One region of the Lysinibacillus sp. NPDC094403 genome, then DNA from elsewhere that is predicted to be linked to it. Evidence: riboswitches for the same ligand, from Rfam matches in the RefSeq annotation. Region 1 holds a riboswitch; each other region holds the start of a gene.

Region 1 (7,343 bases):
AACAGCTGATGCTGCCAAGGACGATGAAAAAAAGCTGTTGAGCTGTCACGAGGCTCGCACTGCCGATAAAAATCGTCCAACTATTAAGTGAAAATGACCAAATGTGCGTTGGTAGCGTGCTAGTTGATCGCGCTATAGAAATTAAAATTGATACTAAACTTGATAGTAAAAAGAATCCTGGTAGCAATAGTAATTTTGCATAATATTTTGTAGGGATTTTTGCGCCTAAAATGATAGAAGCACTCATCACAATAAATGTAATGAGTGAAATTCGTTCATCTCTCATGATAAGCGACAATAAAAGTAGTCCAAGGGATAACGTCATTTTTTCTAGCGGATGAACAGACGCTAGTTTGTTCATATAAGCATACTTATCAATGAGTAACATAGCGTTTAACCCTCTTTATGTTTGCCGCGCATTAAGCCGATGAAATAGCCGATAAATCCAGCGCCAATAGCAGCTTGTAGTGCGAATAATAAGCTTTCAATTTCACCACTTGGTGGCTCCCAAAAGCTTTCAAACCATGGCTCGTAGCTTGCATCTATTTCACTAATCGCTGCTTCCGCTTCGCCATCAGCCCCTCCGAATTCTGCACCTTTTTGAATAAATAGGGGAACGATTGCTAATAACACAACAATTGCTATGAGCAGTAAGTTTTTTTTCATGTTAGTGTACCTCCTTTGCTGAGAAAACACGTAAAGCTTTTAATTCACTTACATTGTATTTCTTCAAGAAGTTCATAACGATAACGGTTAATATTCCTTCACTAACAGCAAGAGGAATTTGTGTTAACGCGAAAATTCCAGCAAACTTTGTGAATGAAGCCATAAAGCCACCGACCTCAGAAGGGAAGGCAAGTGCTAATTGTACAGAAGTGACAACATATGTACCTAAATCACCAAGCATTGCTGCTAAGAATACGGCTACTGAAAATGATAACCCCATTTTTTGAGAGCCCTTAAAAACATAATAAGCAATAATAGGACCAGCAATTGCCATAGAAAAGGCATTAGCACCTAAAGTTGTAAGTCCACCATGAGCTAAAAGTAAAGCTTGGAATAATAATACGATTGTCCCGATAACACTCATCGCTAATGGTCCAAAAAGAACTGTCCCAAGCCCAACTCCTGTTGGGTGTGAGCAACTTCCTGTTACAGAAGGGATTTTTAAAGCTGATAGCACAAAGGCAAAGGCACCCGAAAGACCTAATATCATTTTTGTTTCAGGATTTTCATCAATGGTTTTTCGAATAGAACGTAATCCTAAAATAATAAATGGAATTGATACGACCCACCAAAAAATTGCCCATTCGATTGGCAAAAAGCCCTCCATAATATGCATCGCAAATGCACGATCTGGCACGAATAAAAATGCCAATAAGAAATAACTAAGCTTCCAACCTGAGAATTTCAAAAATCTCTCCTCCTCACATTAAAATTTTTCGAATTAGTATGCGATCGATACAATTTCGCCTTGGCGTAATTGCGTCCGGATTTTGAATTGTGCAAGCACAATTCATTCCTTTCAAAATCCGTGACATCCGCCGGAGGCTTTTTTTCATTCATTAGGTGTTTTGGTCCGGCTGGAACCATATCTGTACTCATCTACTACCTTGAGATGGAGTCTCTTCTAAATGAAAAAAAAGCACTTCTCCGTTTGTGGAAAAGTGCATAGCTAAAAAAGCAAATAAGTTCTAATCTGCTAAGCCGCACACCCATCCTCGTAGGTTGAAACGATCACATATTTTTCGGCAGGTCTCCTGGCTTTAGTTCAACGTTTTATAGGCCTTCCCATCCTTTGGACAGTGACATAATCTATAAAACTCCCTAGTACAGTGGCGGGACCGCGCCGGATTTAAACCGGCTTCCCTTTTAAGCGAAATGCTGAACAATTCGCACCGAAAAAGATGAAGTTGTGAGATTTCACGACAAAGTGTAACATGATGTTCCATAAATATGCTATACTTTTTGTGAAAAAATTTTTAATTTAGTCTCTATGTCGAAAATTCGGATAAATAGAAAAGGAATGTCACATTTTTCTAAAAATAATTAATAAAAATGTCACAAATTAAGAAAGAAATATTGAAATTTTAAAAAAATAAGCTATGATAGAAACAGTTTTATCAAAATCAATTATGCCACGGCATAATTGCGTCCGGAATCGGCTTTGTGCTTGCATAAAGAACTCCTTTCCGATTTTGTGACATCCGCCGGAGGCTTTAACTTCTTTCAGCGGATGTTTGGATACTTGCTGAAAGAAGTTAAAACTAAATTCATATAAAACGTCCATAAGTGCTTGAATATTTTCAAGATAATAGGGAATTCGGTGAAAATCCGATACAGCCCCCGCTACTGTAATAGCTGATGAAATCGCAAAGGCCACCATTTATAAAAAATGGGAAGGTGCGAAAGTAAAAGGAAGCTTAAGTCAGGAAACCTGCTTATGTGATGCTGCATGCAAACTTTTCGGAGGGAGAAGTTGAAGCGAAAGCGAGTACTCTTATATATTCGTTTTTATTTGGCTTCTACTAAACCTTTACTCTTCGTCTAGAGTAAAGGTTTTTCTTTTTCCTAAAAGCAAATGAGGGGAGAACGATTATGACAACATGGAATTTAGAGGGGATGAAAACGCATCTCTTTATTTGCAACGGTAGTAGCTGTATGAAAAAAGATGCAGAGGACATTACACAGGCAATCCGTGATGAAATACAATTGCTAGCACTTGATAAGGAAATACATACAACGAGGACCCGATGTAATGGCAGGTGTAAGGATGCTTGTGTTGTCATTGCTTATCCTCAAGGGAATTGGTATCGCGTGCCGACAACGGAGCATGCGAAGGCACTTGTGCAAGATCTAAATCATGAAGCGTTACATAATGAGCATGTCTTTACATTGCGTGAAGGTTCGTTACAACGTACAGCACAGACAACAGCCATTAAAGGTATTGAAAAGGTGAAAGAGGGGTAACAAAATGGCGCAAAAAGGTAAGATTTTCGTAGTTGGCTTTGGCCCTGGAGATTTTAAACATATTACGAATCGTGCTGTGGAGGCACTACAACAAAGTGATATGATCATAGGCTATAAAACTTATGTTGAACTTATTCAGGATTTAGTTAGCGCAAAGTCGATTATTAGTACTGGTATGACAGAGGAAGTTTCGCGAGCACAGGAAGCTGTGCGCCAAGCGGAGGCTGGAAGTATTGTATCTGTTATTTCCAGCGGTGATGCTGGTGTTTATGGAATGGCAGGATTAGTGTATGAGGTTTTAATCGAGCTAGGCTGGACGGAAGCAACTGGTGTCGAGGTAGAAATTGTTCCAGGTATTTCTGCTATTAATTCGTGTGCAAGTTTACTAGGTGCTCCGATTATGCATGACGCCTGTACCATTAGTTTAAGTGACCACTTAACGCCTTGGAATTTAATTGCAAAGCGAGTAGAAGCAGCAGCAATGGCGGATTTTGTTATTGCACTTTATAACCCAAAAAGTGGACGTCGTACGAGACAAATCGTTGAGGCACAACGAATTTTATTAGAATATCGTTCACCAGATACGCCGGTTGGACTTGTGAAAAGCGCATATCGTGACCGTCAGGAAATTACGATGACGACTTTAGCAGAAATGCTTGAACATGATATCGGCATGTTAACTACAGTTATTATCGGGAATTCAACAACATTCTTCTACGACAATAAAATGATTACGCCACGTGGTTATCAGCGCAAATATACACTTGGTGAAGAAAAACAACCGTTACGACCACATCAACGACTTAAGGAAGAAAATGAACCATGGGCGATGAATCAAGAAACAGGAGCAGCGCGTAATGATTTTGCGACAGATCCTAATGCCAATCGTATTAAGCCCAGTTTAGATATAACACCACAACCAAAGTCTAAAAAATCGTCACTTGAATTGGCGACAGCTGCTCTTGCAATGGTGAAGGGAACGAGCGCTGTGAAAGTAACACCTAAGCTCGTTCAACAAAAAATCGAATCTGTTTTTGAATTAGCTGTTAGTCCAGGAGTAGCCAATAAGTTTTTTACTCCTCAACAAATGATGACGTTAGCTGAGGTAGTTGGTGAGGAAGGAACGATGGAGTATACACCTGACCATCAAATTCATTTAAAAATTCCAACGTCTGAACCTGAAGAGATTACAGCAAAGCTTCGTGAAGTGGGCTTTTTACTAGCACCACTTGGTGACGTGTTATCGTTAAAGGCTTGTGACTTCTGTTATGGAGAAAAGTACGATTCGATTCCGTATGCTGAAGAGATTCAAGCAAAGCTTGGTGGTATGTCGTTACCGAAAACATTAAATATTGGCTTTAACGGCTGCGGTATGGCGTGTTATCGAGCGGTATTCGATGATATTGGAATTGTTTATCGTAAAAGTAAATTTGATGTTTTTATAGGTGCCAAGCCGGTTGGTCGTACAGCACATGCGGCCCAGCCAGTTGTGGAGGGGCTAGAGCCTGAACAGCTCATACCACTTATCACCGACATTATCGAAGAATATAAAGCAAATGCGCATCCAAATGAACGTTTGTTTAAATACTTCAAGCGTGTGAAAAAGATCCTACATTTTACGTATCAGGATATGTCTTCAAAAATAAAAGTAGAGCCAGCTCCATGCGGCGACTAGTGAGGAGTAATGAGATGAAAGCAATTTTATTTGTCGGCCACGGGAGCCGTTTAGCTGCAGGAAATGATGAGGTACGCACGTTTATCGAGCAAATGACACCTCGCATTGATGATAACTTTTTAGTAGAAACATGTTTTTTAGAGTTCGCTTCGCCAAATATTGAAGAAGGTATTACGAACTGTGTGAAAAAGGGTGCTACAGAGGTACATGTAATTCCGATTATTCTTCTTCATGCTGGACATTCAAAACTACATATTCCAGCAGAAATCGAACATGCACGTGAGCATTATCCAAATATAACGTTCACATACGGTCAAACAATCGGAATCCATGACGAAATATTCGCTATTTTAGAAGACCGTTTAGCAGAAATCGGCTTTAATGCTGAAGAAGAACATCAGGATACTGCCATTTTATTAATTGCAAGAGGCGGCAGTGACCCAGCTGCAAATGGTGATTTTTATAAAATTACACGCCTATTATGGGAAAAACTCCCGGTTCAGTATGTAGAAAGCGCTTTTATGGGTGTTACAGATCCACGTGTTGAAGAAGGAATTGAGCGCTGTGTGAAACTTGGTGCTAAAAAAATCATTATGCTACCGTACTTTTTATTCACAGGTATCCTAATGGAACGTATGAATGGTATGTGTAAGCAATTTAACGAAAAATATGCTGACTGTGATATTCAAATTGCCAACTATTTTGGCTATCATGAGCGTTTGCAAAATGTGCTATTAGAGCGTATTGAGCAAGCTGTAAATGGTACATCAACAGGTAAGCAAGATTTAGAAAATTATCGTGCTTATGCGGCAGTGCATGGACATGCGCATCATCATCACCATCACGATCATGACCATGACCACCATCACCACGAGCATGATCACGACCATGACCATCATCACCACCATGAAGAGGAGCCAGTGAAATGATTTTCATGTTAGCAGGGACGAGCGATGCTAGGAATCTAGCACTTGAAATACAGTCAGCAGGTTATGCTGTGACGGCTACGGTCGTTACTGAATCAGCCGCTTCAAGCCTTGCAGAAGTAGGCCTTCCTCATTTAGTCGGTCGATTAACGGCGGAGGAAATGGCGACGATTATCACAGAGCGAGGGTACCGTTTAGTTGTAGATGCCTCTCATCCATTTGCTGAAGAAGCTTCAAAAAATGCGATGGCGGCAGCTGAGCAAGCGAATGTTCCGTATATTCGCTATGAACGTGCACATGAGCATTATGCCCATTCACTAATTACGGTTGTGAAAGATTACCAGGAGGCAGCCCATTTAGCAGCGGAAAAACGTGGTGTCATTATGCTAACGACGGGCAGTAAAACGCTGGCGACTTTTACAAAGGTGTTACATGGTTTAGAAAATACACGAGTAATTGCGCGTATGCTTCCTCGACTCGATAATATGGAAAAATGCGAAGCACTTGGTGTGGCACAAAGAGATATTGTTGCCATACAGGGACCTTTTTCAAAGGAATTAAATGAAGCCCTCTTTCGTCAATATGATGTGACATTGATGATTACAAAAGAAAGCGGCAAGGTTGGCTCGGTGGATGAAAAGCTTGAGGCTGCCCTTGCATGTGGCATTGAAACAATTTTAATTGCAAGACCAAATATAAAATACGGACAGCAATATTCTACATTTGAAGATGTATTACAAGCTGTACAAAACACACTTTAGGAGGCAATACAAATGGACTTTAAAACAGATTTCAAACCATTAACAGTAGACCCAGATAAAATTTACGATTACAGTTTCTCTATTATTGCAGAGGAGATGGGCGAGCATAATTTCTCAGAGGATGAGTGGAAAGTAGTACGTCGCATCATTCATGCTTCTGCTGACTTTGAACTAGGACGTAGCGTAATTATTACACCAGGTGCGCTTGAAGCAGGGATTAAATCAATTCTTGCTGGTCGCCATGTCATTGCAGATGTGCAAATGATTGAAAGTGGTTCAGGGAAAAAACGCTTCCAAAAACATGGTGGCGATTTACACTGCTATATTGCAGATGAAGATGTGTCGATTGAAGCGAAAAAACAAAACACTACGCGTGCGATTATTTCTATGCAAAAGGCAGCTAAATTACATGAAGGCGGCATTTATGCAATCGGTAATGCACCGACAGCATTGCTGGAATTAATTCGTTTAATTAAAGAAGGCTTAGCGAAACCAGATTTAATTATCGGTATGCCAGTTGGCTTCGTTTCCGCTGCTGAGTCGAAGGAAGAGCTGTTAAAACTAGAAGGTATTCCGTATATTACAAATGTTGGTCGTAAAGGCGGTAGTACAGTGACGGTTGCCGCATTGAATGCTGTCTCACTTTTAGCGGATGAACAGGCGAAAAAATAATGGAGCGGAAGCCTAAAAAGGATCCCAAGGACATGCGTCACGGTTATACAACGGGATCCTGTGCGACTGCAGTAACGAAGGCCGCATTACTTGCCTTAATTACAAATGAAGAGCAAGAAACAAGTACCATTCATTTGCCGATTGGGCGAGATGCGACCTTTACGATAGAAAAGTGTACATTTCAGCATGATACTGTAAGCTGTGAAACGATTAAAGATGCTGGTGATGACCCGGACGCAACACATAAAGCACTCATTATCGGTACAGTAAGCTGGTCGGATATACCAGGCATTCATTTGGACGGTGGAATTGGTGTCGGGCGTGTAACAAAGCCCGGCT
Region 2 (7,343 bases), on a different contig from region 1:
TACTGATAGAGTTTAAGCTAGGTGTTGCTATAAAATCACTTGCATTTTTACTAGTCATGAACGTATTAATTGTATTGTTCCTTCTATTTATATTATCCATTTTGAATCATTTTCGCAGTGTATTTATTAATACCTCTATGTATTTGCTTGTTAGGATGATTCTTATAGTAGGTATTGGAATAAGCCCAATATTGTACTTTCTAATAAAAAATTATCATGCAATCGGCATTGTTTTAGCAAAATTAGATGTATCAACAATATCATCCTTAAGATCTTCAATTTCAGATTTTCTCGAAATAGGTTATCGTTTTGCTATGCAGCAGTCAGTGGTGGAGACACTGTTTCCATTGACTACTACAAAAAGTTTCATTTATTTCATCCTATTATTCGCACTATGTTATTTATTGTTTAAAGCTACGATAAAAATGATTGCGTCTAAGTATTATGAACATGGCTTGCTTGTCAGCAGAATAGAAAAAACAACTAAAGTTTGGGGGAGAGATATTCAAAGTAGCTGGGTCAATTATTTGCAGCGTGAATATTGGATTATTCAGTCTGAACCGTACTTTAAAATGCAAGCTGTTATAGGGATAATTTTAACGCCAATTAGTACAATCATTTTTTTAATTCTCGTACAGATGAGTATTTTAAAGGCCGAATGGATTGTAAACAATGAATCTTTTCTATTTGTCTATATGGTTTTGCTGATGAGCTGTATAAACAATATTAGCGGAACTCCCTATTCAAGAGAGGGGAAATACTATGCATCTAGCGTGACATTGCCATTTGATTCACAAAAGATTTATCTAGCAAAAGTTATGATTTCATCATGTATCGGCACAATTTCGGTTGTAATAAGCTATATCATTTACATGCTATTTGGTAGAGGCGATATTATTATGGGACTGCATTTATTGATTACATTACTATTAGTAATTACTTATAATTTATTGTCACCTCTTTATGATAGAAGGCATCCATTACTTGAATGGTCTAATCCATCAGAGGCAATAAAATCAAATCCTACAGTATTAATAAGCCTGCTATATGGATTACCGATATTGATTGTCATGGGGCTTCTTCATTTTAGCTTGCTCTCTTTCAATATTTCTCCGTCGATGACTGCTGTAATTATTTTGATTATTGTAACTCTATGTGTAATTACATTAATTTACAAAATGTTTTTTGAAGGAAAGAATATGAAAGGATACGTAAACAATTGAATGTAATAATAGATCCAAGAAGTAAAATTCCTTTTTATCAGCAGCTAACCCAGCAACTACTTTTTGAAATAGCGAGAGGGAGTTTGCAAAATGGTGACCCATTGCCTTCCATTCGTGATTTAGCGGCTGAAACAAATCTTAATCTTCATACCGTTCATAAAAGCTACAAGGAGCTTGAGAAGAAGGGAATAATCGTTATAAAACCTAACTCAAAAGCAATTGTTAAGAAGTCTGCTGAAGCAAAGGAGGGTGACCTTCAACAAATTTCTATAAAGGTTGAACAAATAATATGTGAAGCTTATGTTTTAGGTATTAGCGAACAGCAACTACAGAAGATGTTTCATGAGAATTTGCGAAAATATTTTATTGAACGCTAGGGGAGAAAGGAACAGAAGCCATCTCTTACTAATTTGAGGTGAGGATGATATTGAATTGTATTCCATAAAAAAATTTGTTAATATTTAAATACAATTATGAGAGGACTGATGGATGGAAATGATTAACTAATCTATGTTTTTATTTGAAATGAATAACTTCAAACTACAAAATATAGGGTTAGTCTGTCCATTTTTATAAATCAGTTTACATTTTATTTGTCATGACTCCAATGGCAAATAAGAACTTATGTAATATAAGTGAAAGACTAAACCTTCCAATTACAAATTGGGAGGATTTTTTATTCTCTCATAAAAATTTTCAATCAAATCAATAAAGGAGAGAGAAATGAGCGAATCAGACACTATTGTTACGCATGTAATACTCCGTATAAGTCGCTAATATCCATCAAACTTATACGGAGAAATTTAGAATAGATGGATGTGCCGACTTTGTATAAAAAGTAAAAAGTGTTGATATACAAAGGAGGAATTATCATGTCAATGATAAAAGTTCAAGATTTAACGTTTTCTTATCCAGGTAGCTTTGACAATATTTTTGAAGGTGTAAACTTTCAAATAGATACGGATTGGAAACTTGGGTTTATTGGTAGAAATGGACGAGGTAAAACAACTTTTTTTAATTTATTATTAGGGAATTATGAGTATAGCGGGAAAATCATTTCTTCTGTAGAATTTAATTATTTTCCTTATCCCGTTTCGGATAAAAATAAGTATACTTATGAAATCTTTGAAGAAATTTGTCCTCAAGCAGAAGATTGGGAATATCTTCGTGAAATATCCTATCTAAATGTCGATGCCGAGGTAATGTACCGACCATTTAAAACATTATCAAATGGAGAACAAACAAAGGTGTTGCTTGCTGCACTTTTTTTGACAGAGGGTCAATTTCTATTAATTGATGAGCCGACCAATCATCTGGACACTGATGCACGAAAGATGGTCTCTGATTATCTAAGGAAGAAGAAAGGGTTTATATTAATTTCACATGATAGAACCTTTTTAGATGGATGTGTTGACCATATTTTATCTATAAATAGGGCAAATATTGAAGTTCAAAGTGGTAACTATTCTTCTTGGAAGTTAAATTTTGATAGACAGCAGGAACATGAAGAGGCAACAAATCAGCGTCTACAAAAAGACATTGGGAGATTAACACAGTCTTCAAAGCGTTCAGCAGGTTGGTCTAATCAAGTGGAAGCTTCCAAAAATGGGACAACGAATTCGGGTTCTAAGTTGGATAAAGGTTTTGTAGGACATAAAGCGGCAAAGATGATGAAGAGAGCAAAGAACATTCAATCAAGGCAACAAAAAGCTATTGAGGAAAAGTCAAAACTGCTAAAAAATGTGGAAAAGACGGAGTCATTAAAATTAAAACCATTGGAATATCAGTCAAATGAATTAATTGTTTTGGCGGATGTGTCTGTTAAGTATGATGACCAAATAGTGAATAAGCCCATTAGCTTTAAAGTTGAACAAGGTGACCGAATTGTACTTGATGGAAAGAATGGGAGCGGAAAAAGTAGTATCCTAAAACTAATTCTAGGAAATCCGATCCAGCATACAGGCACAATGAATGTAGGTTCAGGCCTCATTATTTCCTATGTCCAACAAGATACTTCTCATTTAAAGGGACTGTTATCGGACTTTATTGCAGAGCATGAGATCGATGAAACGTTATTTAAATCCATCCTACGTAAGATGGATTTTGATCGAATTCAATTTGAGAAAGATATAGCTCATTATTCCGGCGGACAAAAGAAAAAATTGCTTATAGCCAAAAGTTTATGTGAAAAAGCTCATTTATATATTTGGGACGAACCGTTAAATTTTATTGATATTTATTCGCGCATGCAGATTGAAGAGCTTATTCAAAGATTTAATCCAACAATGGTTTTTGTTGAGCATGATCAGGCATTTCAACAAACAATTGCAACAAAAACTATATCTCTGTAGTTAAATATGAAGAACTGAAGGTATAATTAGTAAATCTGCTCATTAAACTATATGATGCTTTAGTTGACGAACGTTGCTAAAATAATCAAACCTTTTATGAAGACCTAAAAATAAATATCTGCTAGAGAAGAATCCATTTTGATTAATCTTTTTTCAAAATGGATTCTTTTATTTTTCGTATAAAATGGGTTTAGCGATGTATTTTTAATCAAACTTTAAAGCATACTAGAAGTCATCATGACCATACTCATTGCAACGATAATAGAAATAATTAGAATGACCGACAAAAGCTCTATGAGGGCATAAATCAAACTGTTAAAAACACCACTAATGGACGAAGTTAGTACCGTTACACATTACACCAACCAGTATAGCGGCAATAGTTTGCTTTGCGAAAACATGAAATCATAATGGAAAGATGTTTTTTTATGAACTAAATAGGAGTGAACTAGATGACGTCACATTCAATCTCGTATTATGAGAATCAGTTAAGACAGCAAATTATGAACAGCCTATATAATGAAAATTTTATTTCATTGCAAAATTATGTAAAAAAGTTAATTCGAGATAATACGGATCATAATAAGAATATTACTTATGCCTATTTGAATATAAAACGTGAGCTGGTAGGGTCAATAAGTAATAATGAAGATCAGACTTTATAAAGTGATTATAGATGAAAAAAATATAAAAGAAGTGAACATTTAAATGGAATGCAAAATGAAACAACTTGGCATTTGACTATAGAATGACATTGCTTATTAAAGTAGAGAAAATGCCTGGATTAGAAATGTTTTTTCTAATATGTTATAAATAGAAAATTGAATAATTAGAGGATCCAGAAGTTAATAGTTTCTTTTGTAATTCAATAAATGGTAAAGTAAAAGAAGTCTATGATAGTTTTAGGGACTATCATAGAGAAAATAATCTTTTAACTGCGCTAAATTATATTAACTATTTTCAAAATATAATCCTCAATTTAAAGTAAATTCAGCTCCTGAATTTTTTAAGGAATTATTCTATTTGTAGGTAATATGTACGGTAAAATTCATTTAAAAATTGAAGTGGTAAAACAGTCTATTATTCTTTGGAATATGGACTGTTTTAATGTAAGGAGTTCAAATAATAACTTTGTATCTACGATTGATCTAATTGTTGATTACGACTTAATAGATGGAACTTTAAGGTTTTATTAGACTGTTACAATACATTTGATTCACCTCAGAAATTAATTTTTACATAAGTGTTACATTAAATTAGAGTTCTTAATTAGATGGAATGAGATAATCCTGATTGATAAACAAGATACTGCATTTAGGTAAATGTAAAATAAGCAATAAATTTAACTTCATATTTTTTAGAAATTTTTTAAATAAGTCGTCTAGTGCAGCTAATTATTTGTTAAGATCGTATTTTGAGAGTGTGAAAGAAAATATTGAAAAATCTCATATTAAAGAAGTTTCTAATCTAGATTTACTTTTTATTTGAAGGATGGTACACTTAGTTCTATTGAACAACAATATATTGTGTTCGTTTTATAAAGGTACTACTATATGTAGTTTAATAGAGAAGTTCGGTGCAATACCGACGCTGTCCCCGCAACTGTGAAGCTGACGATGATATAAGCCACTGTGCATTCGCATGGGAAGGAAATCAGAGAATGAAGCAAAGCCAGGAGACCTGCCTATATAAAACAAATTGATCATTTCTTCGGGGATTAAGAGATGGGAACGTATGTGTTTTTTTGGTATTTTAACGTTTCCATTTAGGCTATCTCTCTCGAAGGGATAGCTTTTTTATTTTATGAAAAGAGGGATATATATGAAACTTTATACGAAAACAATCTGTCCAAAATGCCTTTGGGTAAAATCTGAACTACAACGTGTAGGACTTGAAGCAGAAATTGTAAACATTGATCACGATGAACAAGCTAAGCAAACAATTATTGACGCAGGTTTTTTAAGTGTGCCTGTTTTAGAAAGTAATGAAACATTTATAGGAGATGTTAAGGAGATTGTTTCTCATATAGAGATGATTGCAATATGATTGTTTATGCTAGTCGTACAGGCAATGTCCGGAATGTTGTTTCTAAATTAACAGCGGAATCTATTGAACTCTCTGATGGGTTAGTGTTGAATGAGCCCTACCTTTTAATCACCTACACAGATGGTTTAGGTGATGTCCCTTCAAAAGTGTCATGTTTTTTAGAAAACAACAGGAAATTTTGTAAGGGTGTAGTTGCCAGTGGCAATAGTAATTTCGGGCATAATGTTTTTGGAGCTGCCGGTGAGAAAATTGCTGCAACTTATCATGTGCCCTTAGTGCGGAAACTAGATTTAAGAGGCAATCAAGCAGATTATGAAGCAATACAAACGTTTTATGAAACGAGGGTAATGGGATGAAAACATATTTAAAGCTTAATAATGACGTACTGAATCGTTATAGTACAACTGGTCTACTAGAGTTAGAAAAGGATCGTGAAGCAACGCGCCGCTATTTTTTAGAATATGTCAACGTGCGTTTGCGTTACTTTATTGATATCGAGGAAAAAATCCGCTATTTAGTCGAAGAGGGCTACTATGAGAAAGCATTTATCGATATGTACGAGATGGAATTTATTAAAAAACTGTACAAGAAAGCATATGATTATAATTTCCGTTTTCCATCTTTTATGAGTGCGAGCAAGTTTTACGATAGTTATGCAATGAAAAGTCGTGACGGGGAAGAAATTTTAGAAAAATATGAGGATCGTATTGTCATTATTGCTTTATATTTAGCACAAGGGGATACCGTTTTAGCAGAGCGTTCTATTGAAGCGATGATGGAAGCATATCAGCCTGCAACGCCAACAGCATTAAATAGTGGGAAGAAAGCCCGTGGCGAATTAGTAAGCTGCTTTAAATTATCAATGGATGACTCCATGAATAGTATTGCCGAAAATATTGGTTATTGTTTGGAGCTATCACGTCTTGGTGGTGGAGTTGGGGTAAACTTAACGGATTTACGCCCTTTAGGTGATCCAATTAAAGAGATACTAAATCGTGCAAGTGGTGTAATCCCAGTAGCGAAGCTGTTGGAAAACTCTTTCAGTTATTCAAATCAACTAGGACAACGAAATGGCTCGGGCGTTGTCTACCTAAATATTTTCCATGCAGACATAGAAAATTTCATTTCATCAAAAAAACCAAATGCTGATGATAAAATTCGCCTCGCAACACTGTCAACAGGAATTATTATACCAAGTATTTTCTTCGATCTTATGAAACGTGATAAAGATATTGTATTGTTTAGTCCATACGATATTTTTAAAGAATATGGCAGACGCATGTCTGAAATTTCAATATCAGATATGTACTATGAACTTCTAGATAATCCGAATATCCGTAAAATTAAACGTTTGAATGCACGTAAACTCTATACAGAGGTAAAAAAAGCGCAATTTGAATCGGGCTATCCGTTTGAAATTTTTGATGATAATGTCAATAAAGTGCATCCGCTCAAAAATATCGGTCGTGTAAAAATGTCAAATTTATGTACAGAAATCTTGCAAGTTCAAGAAACAAGTATCATTACTAACCAAGATGAACCGAATGAATATGGGTTAGATGTATCGTGTAACTTAGGGTCAATTGATATCCATGCAGCAAGTAAAGTAAATGATTTCGAAACATTAATCGATACAGCCATGCACTTATTAACAAATGTATCGCAAATGACGTACATTAAGAATGTACCATCTGTTGCAAAAGCAAATAAATTAATGCATTCA
Region 3 (7,343 bases), on a different contig from region 1:
GTATAGAGAACTGCATAACCTTGAGCAGCAAGGATTTGGAATTCGTTAAAATAGGAGTTGGCATACATAGCGTGCGGACCACCATGAATTTCAAGAATAAGTGGATACTTTTTCCCTTCCTCATAGCCAATAGGTTTCATCATCCAGCCGCTTACTTTCCAGCCATCTGCCCCTACATATTCAATTGCTTCTGGAACAGATAATTCTCTCGTCTTTAAAAATTCTTCATTTACTTTCGTAAGCTGTTCTTTTTCACCAGTATTTAAATTTACGTAAAAAAGATCGCCAGGATTTGTAGTAGTGCTGATTGCAACTACCGCTCTATCATTTTTATGATCAAGTGAAAAACCATAGACATACTGATCATCATTAATAGCCGGATATAATTCGCCAGATAGATTGCCAAAATAAATAGCTGTATTTCCGTGATCAGTTACTTGGAAGTAAAAGCTTTTATTATCCTCCAACCATTGGACGCGCGGAGCAACAACACCTTGAAGGAAATCACCGACAACAAAATCACCAACAGGAGCGTCAAATTCACTCGTTACACATGTCGTATTGTTATTTTCCAAATCATATATCCAGAGCTTTGCTTGTGTTGCATTTTCAAATTCTCTTTCATTTCCAACATAAGATACGTAGCGGCTATTCGGTGACCATGATGTTTGGTAAAACACCCCTGTTCCTTCTGTTAGCTTGCGACCATGTTTCGTTTCTAAATCTAATAAGTAGATATCACATATGAATGAAAAGTCTTGATCCTCTGTTAAGTCCGCAATGTAAGAAAGATATTTACCGTTTGGAGACCATGTACCAAGCTGTAAATTATGTTTCCCTTCCGTAACTAGCTCTAATTCACCAGATTCCAGGTTGACGATGGCAATTTGAGAAAATTGCTCCATATCAATAAACCCAGCAACATCTGATTTATATTTCATCTTTTCTACTTCAAGTGGTTTTAGTTCTTTGTCTTCTTTCTTATCATTTTCAGCTTTATCATAAATGCTATCATTTTTTCCTAACTTTACTGAGAAAGCTATATTCTTACCACATGGAGACCAAGTAGGCGATGTCGCACCGTTTTTACAATTAGTAAGTTGTTTCGCTTCCCCACCTGCTTTAGAAAGCACAAAAATTTGTGGCTTGCCATGTCTCGTTGATACAAATGCGATTTTACTGCCATCTGGAGACCAAACAGGTGAATTCGTTTTATCTTCACCAAATGTCCATTGTTGTGAATTTTTTTCATTTAAGTTTATGTAAAATAAATTAGACACGTAGTCCTTTTTCTTCTCATCAATACGAGTCTCTACATACACAACTTCTGTTCCGTCAGGTGATACTTGTGGATCTGACACGGATTTTAATTGGTATAGATCTTCTGGTTTTATCCCTTGTTTCGATGTCATATTTTATATCCCCTTTGTGCTGAAATTTCATTACTTTGTAGAATATTTCGACGCCCTAAGTATTATTCCTGCTTTTAAAGAAGAAATTGTTTTTTTATCCCAGAGAGGATTTTACAATAGTATGTAGTACAATTAAAAAACCGTAGCTGCTTCGCAATAATTACGAAGAGCTACGGATAGAATTTATTTCAAGATTGATTCTGGGATAAGTGGTTGTTCACCCATTTGAGTAACGACATAAGCATTTTATCGGGTAGAACAAGATGCGGATGAAGCAGCTCGTCGGACGCTCCCAGGTAAGTACTCAGTCGGTACGCAAATCACACTCCCGTTTTGATGGTCTTACTTTTTAACATTTCCCAATAATCCTCAGAATTTGTTCTGCGATAAAATTTATAAAAAGGTTCATTCGGACGTGCATGTTCCTTATAGAGCTCAATGATTTGCTTTAAAAAATCTTCAATATGCTCCACTCCTACCCTTTTTGCAAACAGAGTCCCGGCTTGTGCATTCGGACCCATTGGCACTGCCCCTAAATAGACATCAAAGCTATCCTTTTGGTAGACAAGCCCAATATCATCATAAACCGCATTATAACAGGCAGAGGCACAGCCATTTACATTTAAACGTAATCTTGTTGGGACAGTTAACCCTTCTAATGAATGATATAGCTGTTCAGTAATTGGGGCTGCCTCCATCTTATCACCATCGCAAAAATCACAAGCCTTCATAGCCACACTTGACCCTTGCTTTGCCACATACAGACCAGCGTCTTGTAGCTCTTTAGTTGCATCTGTTACATCTACTGTTGGAATTGATAATATTATACTGTAAGATGCGGAGTATTTGATTGCACCAGTTTCCCCTACAACCTTTGCAATTGTTTGAAATTGTGCCGGAGAATAATGCTTATTAATAATACCTGGGCTTACGGCAAGACGAGTAAAATCTCCATTATTGTTTAGTTTTGCAAATGTTTTGTCGGGTATATTTTTACGAAATGCATTCATAAATAATTCTCCTTATGAAAAGAGAGCTAGCAAAACGCTAGCCCCATATTTTTTCTAGTTTTCAAAGTTATCCGGATAGAAGCCTTTTGCCAAAATTTGAATAGCCTCTGCAGCACGAACCCCTTCTGACGCAGCAGAAAGCGGTAAGATCACAAAGCGTTCTTTTTTTACAGCTTCCGTTTCTTTTAAAGCTGGATCATTTTTTAAGAAATTAATTTTTTCTTCCGCCGTTGTTTCTCCGTAATCAACGACAACAATAACTTCTGGATTTCGTTCTACTACATCCTCTTTTGACACCGTAGTCCATCCTGATTCCACATCACCAAAAATATTTTTACCGCCAGCAATAGTTACAAGCTCATTCATGAAGTTTTGGCCAGCGGTAAAGACATCTTTATCACCACTGTCAAACACTAAAACACGTAGTTCTTTTTCATTTTGCGGTAATTTCGCACGGACAGCATCTACATCTTTTGTCATTTGCTTAATTAATGCTTCTCCACGATCCTCAACGCGGAAAATTTTTGCGATATTTCGAATATCTGTGAAAATATCTTCTAAAGTTGGTTTCGTCATATTTGAGGCAGTATGTAAATAACTGTGAATCCCTAATGCCTCAAGCTCTTCCTGTGTACCAACACCTTTCTCTCCAAAGGCGCTTTTCCAACCACCGTATAAAAAGTCTGCTCCTGCATCAATTACTTGCTCCTTAGAAGGATACTTTTCAGCTATTACAGGCACTTTATCGTAGGCAGCTTGCAGGGGCTCATAAATTTTATCATCTAAGTATGCCGTCCCTACCATTGAATTTTCTAAACCTAAAGCCAGCATAATTTCTGTTACGTGTTGATTTAAGCTAATCGCTTTTTTAGGTGCTTCCTTATATACTTGTGTTGTTCCATTATTTTCAATTGTTACTTCTGTCGTTTCAGCTTGTGATGGCTCAACCTTCTCACCTTTTGCTGCAGATTCTGGTTTGTCCTTTGAGTTACACGCGCCTAGTACAGCGATCAATGCTATAGCAAAGACAAACCACAGGTGTTTCCATTTCTTCATGTCCTCTTCTCCTTTGTTGTTAAATATATAGAAAGAAATCAATAGACTTCTTTACTACCAAGTTCGGTTTTAGAAAAGGGCATAAAAAAAAACCCCTTGTTTCCAAGAGGTTAGCATAGTGAAAGAAAGGTTCTTCAACCTGTTCACTATCCCCATCCTCGTGGTTTAAGTAAAAAAAATACTAATTGGCAGGTATCCTGGCTTAGGTTCATCATCTATACCCCTTCCCATAGCGTTGGCTACAGTGGCATCTCGTATAGACTCCCCATTTACAGTTGCGGGACAGCATCGGATTTGCACCGATTTCCCTTTTAAGCAAATGACAAAGATCATTTGCACCAATAGGTCGTTTTTATTTTGTTGTAAATGATATTGAAAGATTAGTAGATTCAGAATCTCATGAAAATATTAAAAAATATAATCATAAATATATTAACACTATTCAGACATAAATACTAACTATTTTTATACGAAATATTTTTCAATCCAATTCTGTTACAATGTTGATAAATGAATTAATAGAAACGAGGATTTTTTTATGCATGTAACAATTGGAGTACTCGCTCACGTTGACGCAGGAAAAACAACATTTTCTGAGCAGTTACTATTTCATACAAACAGTATTCAAGCCCGCGGGCGAGTAGATCACCAGGACACATTTCTAGATAATCATGAATTAGAGCGTCAGCGAGGCATTACAATTTTTGCGGAGCAAGGTCGCATGACGATTGGAAACGATACATATACGTTAATCGATACACCAGGACACGTCGATTTCTCCCCAGAGATGGAGCGTGCCATTCGAGTTATGGATTATGCCATTATTATTGTTAGTGCGGTTGAAGGAATACAAGGTCATACTGAAACAGTGTGGCAACTTTTACGCCAATATCACGTCCCAACCTTTTTCTTTATCAATAAAATTGACCGTGAAGGGGCAGATGTTAAAGCCGTTATGGCACAGCTTCATAAGGATTGCTCTGAGGATGTACTACTCGTAGATGAACCGCTCCGTTCCGACTATGTTCCTTATTCGATGATGGAATGGCTTGCCGAACGTGATGAGCAGCTTTTAGATGCTTTTCTTAATGAGACATTGGATAGCTCTAGCTGCCTTTCTCATTTACAAACGATGATTAAACAGGAAAAGGCCTTTTTGTGTTTTACTGGCTCTGCCTTAAAAGATATTGGGATAAAGGAATTCCTAGCACAGCTTCCCCTACTTACAAAGACACATTTTCATAACGATGCCCCGTTCCAAGGTGAGGTGTTTAAAATTCGTCATGATGGACATCAACGTTTAACTTTTTTAAAGGCATTGCAGGGAACGTTGCATGTGCGTGATGAATTTTCATTTGGAAATGTAACAGAAAAAGTGACTGAAATTCGGCAATACAATGGCAGTCGTTATGAAACAGCTCAAGAGGTCGAAGCTGGGGAAATTTTCACAGTTAAAGGGCTTAGTGAAGCCAACATTGGAAATATCATTGGCAATTCCGGTAACCCGCAGCCCTATGAATTAGTACCTACATTACAAGCGAAAGTACAATATGAGGGCGATCAGCATATAAAAGAAGTTTTAAAGATTTTCCGCACACTCGAAGCAGAAGAACCATCATTACGTGTACTATGGCAAGAAAAATTCCAAGAAATTCATGTTCATATTATGGGTGTCATCCAACTCGAGGTTCTTATTGACGTGCTTAACAAACGCTTCTCGCTAGATATCTCATTTAGCGAACCACAGATTTTATATATGGAAACGATCACAACAACCGTGACAGGCTATGGTCATTTTGAGCCATTAAAGCATTATGCAGAAGTACATTTATTAATGGAGCCAAATACTCGCGGTACTGGTAATACATTTGTCAATGCATGTCACGCGGATGATTTATCTGTTGGGCATCAACGACTCATTGAAAAACATCTATTTGAGCGCGATCATCATGGGCTGTTAACCGGTTTTCCTGTGACAGATATTCGCTTCACTCTCTTAACGGGACGCGCACACATTAAACATACTGACGGTGGCGATTTCCGCGAGGCAACATTCCGTGCATTACGACAAGGGCTGGAGCAAGCAGAAAATGTATTACTAGAGCCCTATTACCGCTTTAAGCTCAAAGCGCCTAGTGATTTTATTGGTCGCATGATGACCGACATTCAGCAAGCTGCTGGTACATTTGACGCGCCAATCTTAACTGAAAATGATGCGATTTTAACTGGCCGAGCCCCTGTCGCAACATTTATGAGCTACAGTACAACCTTTGCCGCCTACACCAATGGTAAGGGCGTACTTTCTCTACAATTTGATGGTTATGATATGTGTCACAATACAGAAGACATTATTGCGCAAATTGGCTACGATAAGAACGCCGACCCTGAATATACATCTTCTAGCATTTTTTGTGCAAAAGGCAAGGGCTACTCCGTTCCATGGCATGAAGCAGAGGAAGCTATGCATTGTATTAAGTAAATTTAAAAACAGGACATGATTTGTTATATATCATTGTCCTGTTTTTTATGTTTCGTGGGGATTTACTGTGCTATCGTGGGGATTCTTGCTTCGCGTGGGTATTCTGCGCTCGCGCGGGTATTCTCTTCCCTTTCGCGGGTATTTGCTCTGCTTCCGCGGGTATTCTACTTCCTTTCGCGGGTATTTGCTCTGCCTCCGCGGATATTCTGCCCTCGCGCGGGTATTTACTCTGCTTCCGCGGGTATTCTCTTGCTTCGCGCGGGTATTCTACTTCCTTTCGCGGGTATTTGCTCTGCTTCCGCGGGTATTCTCTTGCTTCGCGCGGGTATTCTACTTCCTTTCGCGGGTATTTGCTCTGTTTCCGCGGATATTCTGCCCTCGCGCGGGTATTTACTCTGCTTCCGCGGGTATTCTCTTGCTTCGCGCGGGTATTCTACTCCCTATCGCGGGTATTTGCTCTGCTTTCGCGGGTATTCTTCTTCATCTCGTGCTAATTCAATTTATAAAGCTTGTACTTTTTTCTGTGCCTGTTTGAACATGCGATATGAAGGTTCCACTAGAACGTAGCTATGGGAATTAGAAAAATCAATTAAAACCTTGCCAGGTCGACTTTTCAATAGTTGCAATTTATCAATCAATGCTAACAATAGCTCATGACCGTTACCACGTGGGTGCCAGTTTAAATGATAATCATTTAGTTCCTGCACTGCTTCTAAAAATTGATAATACTCTCGCTCTACAAAATTCATCAGTTTTTTGTCTTTATGAGCTACTTGAGATAAATCCTCTAAATATGTTTCATAAAAGCGCATTACTATCGAACACAATAAATCATTAGCACGGGCAGCACTTAGTATTGGCTTTGGAGCTTGGGAAAGTCGCTCTAAATTTGGTTTTGCACGAGTCGAATCAATGCGTGTAATTAAATGGTAATGCTCACCATTTACCTCATACACAATTGGATTTGTCGGCATATACATCATAAAACTATTTGTTTTTGTTTTAAGCTGATCTGTAATATTTGCCTTTGCAAAAAGGTGCCCATTAATACTTTCATTTTGAATCCAAATAATGTCTTTGTTATATAGAATTTGCTCAAATAATCGTTCATTACTAATAAGATTGCTAGCTATTAATTGATCAACAAGTGATTCTACAACCATTCTTGTTGTAGCTTTCTTTGAAACTTCAGTGCGTGGCTGTTTACAAATTTTCATATCTAAATATTGCGATTGCTGTGCTGTACATACATGAATATTCTTCATACGTGCATCCTCTTTTCGTACATATTTTCAAAACGGAAGTCATCAGTAAAAAAAGGATTTCCTATTAACCGAGGAAATCCTTCATTCTATCTCTTTCGTTCATCACATAAAGTCAAACAAT

Evidence for each region. Region 1 has a riboswitch for cobalamin ahead of ACQKMV_RS18280 ((2Fe-2S) ferredoxin domain-containing protein). Riboswitches for the same ligand answer to the same signal wherever they lie in the genome.
Region 2: linked by a shared signal. The riboswitch ahead of ACQKMV_RS09760 (glutaredoxin family protein) and the one ahead of ACQKMV_RS18280 ((2Fe-2S) ferredoxin domain-containing protein) in region 1 are both predicted to bind cobalamin.
Region 3: linked by a shared signal. The riboswitch ahead of ACQKMV_RS12480 (ABC transporter substrate-binding protein) and the one ahead of ACQKMV_RS18280 ((2Fe-2S) ferredoxin domain-containing protein) in region 1 are both predicted to bind cobalamin.

The regions. Positions count from the first base shown of each region.
Region 1 covers NZ_JBNNTL010000014.1:97,712-105,054, reverse strand. The annotation lists gene cbiQ (cobalt ECF transporter T component CbiQ) at 1-388, opposite strand, end outside; gene ACQKMV_RS18290 (energy-coupling factor ABC transporter substrate-binding protein) at 394-666, opposite strand; gene ACQKMV_RS18285 (energy-coupling factor ABC transporter permease) at 668-1,414, opposite strand; cobalamin riboswitch at 1,734-1,918, opposite strand; cobalamin riboswitch at 2,274-2,460, shown strand; gene ACQKMV_RS18280 ((2Fe-2S) ferredoxin domain-containing protein) at 2,599-2,970, shown strand; gene cobJ (precorrin-3B C(17)-methyltransferase) at 2,975-4,645, shown strand; gene ACQKMV_RS18270 (sirohydrochlorin chelatase) at 4,660-5,574, shown strand; gene cobK (precorrin-6A reductase) at 5,571-6,332, shown strand; gene ACQKMV_RS18260 (precorrin-8X methylmutase) at 6,345-7,004, shown strand; gene ACQKMV_RS18255 (cobalt-precorrin-5B (C(1))-methyltransferase) at 7,004-7,343, shown strand, end outside.
Region 2 covers NZ_JBNNTL010000004.1:252,610-259,952, reverse strand. The annotation lists gene ACQKMV_RS09780 (hypothetical protein) at 1-1,223, shown strand, start outside; gene ACQKMV_RS09775 (GntR family transcriptional regulator) at 1,220-1,600, shown strand; gene ACQKMV_RS09770 (Lsa family ABC-F type ribosomal protection protein) at 2,096-3,574, shown strand; gene ACQKMV_RS09765 (hypothetical protein) at 4,027-4,239, shown strand; cobalamin riboswitch at 5,099-5,276, shown strand; gene ACQKMV_RS09760 (glutaredoxin family protein) at 5,396-5,620, shown strand; gene nrdI (class Ib ribonucleoside-diphosphate reductase assembly flavoprotein NrdI) at 5,617-5,976, shown strand; gene nrdE (class 1b ribonucleoside-diphosphate reductase subunit alpha) at 5,973-7,343, shown strand, end outside.
Region 3 covers NZ_JBNNTL010000007.1:2,271-9,613, forward strand. The annotation lists gene ACQKMV_RS12470 (S9 family peptidase) at 1-1,412, opposite strand, end outside; gene ACQKMV_RS12475 (precorrin-3B methylase) at 1,733-2,422, opposite strand; gene ACQKMV_RS12480 (ABC transporter substrate-binding protein) at 2,477-3,478, opposite strand; cobalamin riboswitch at 3,649-3,836, opposite strand; gene ACQKMV_RS12485 (GTP-binding protein) at 4,017-5,957, shown strand; gene ACQKMV_RS12490 (hypothetical protein) at 6,458-7,222, opposite strand.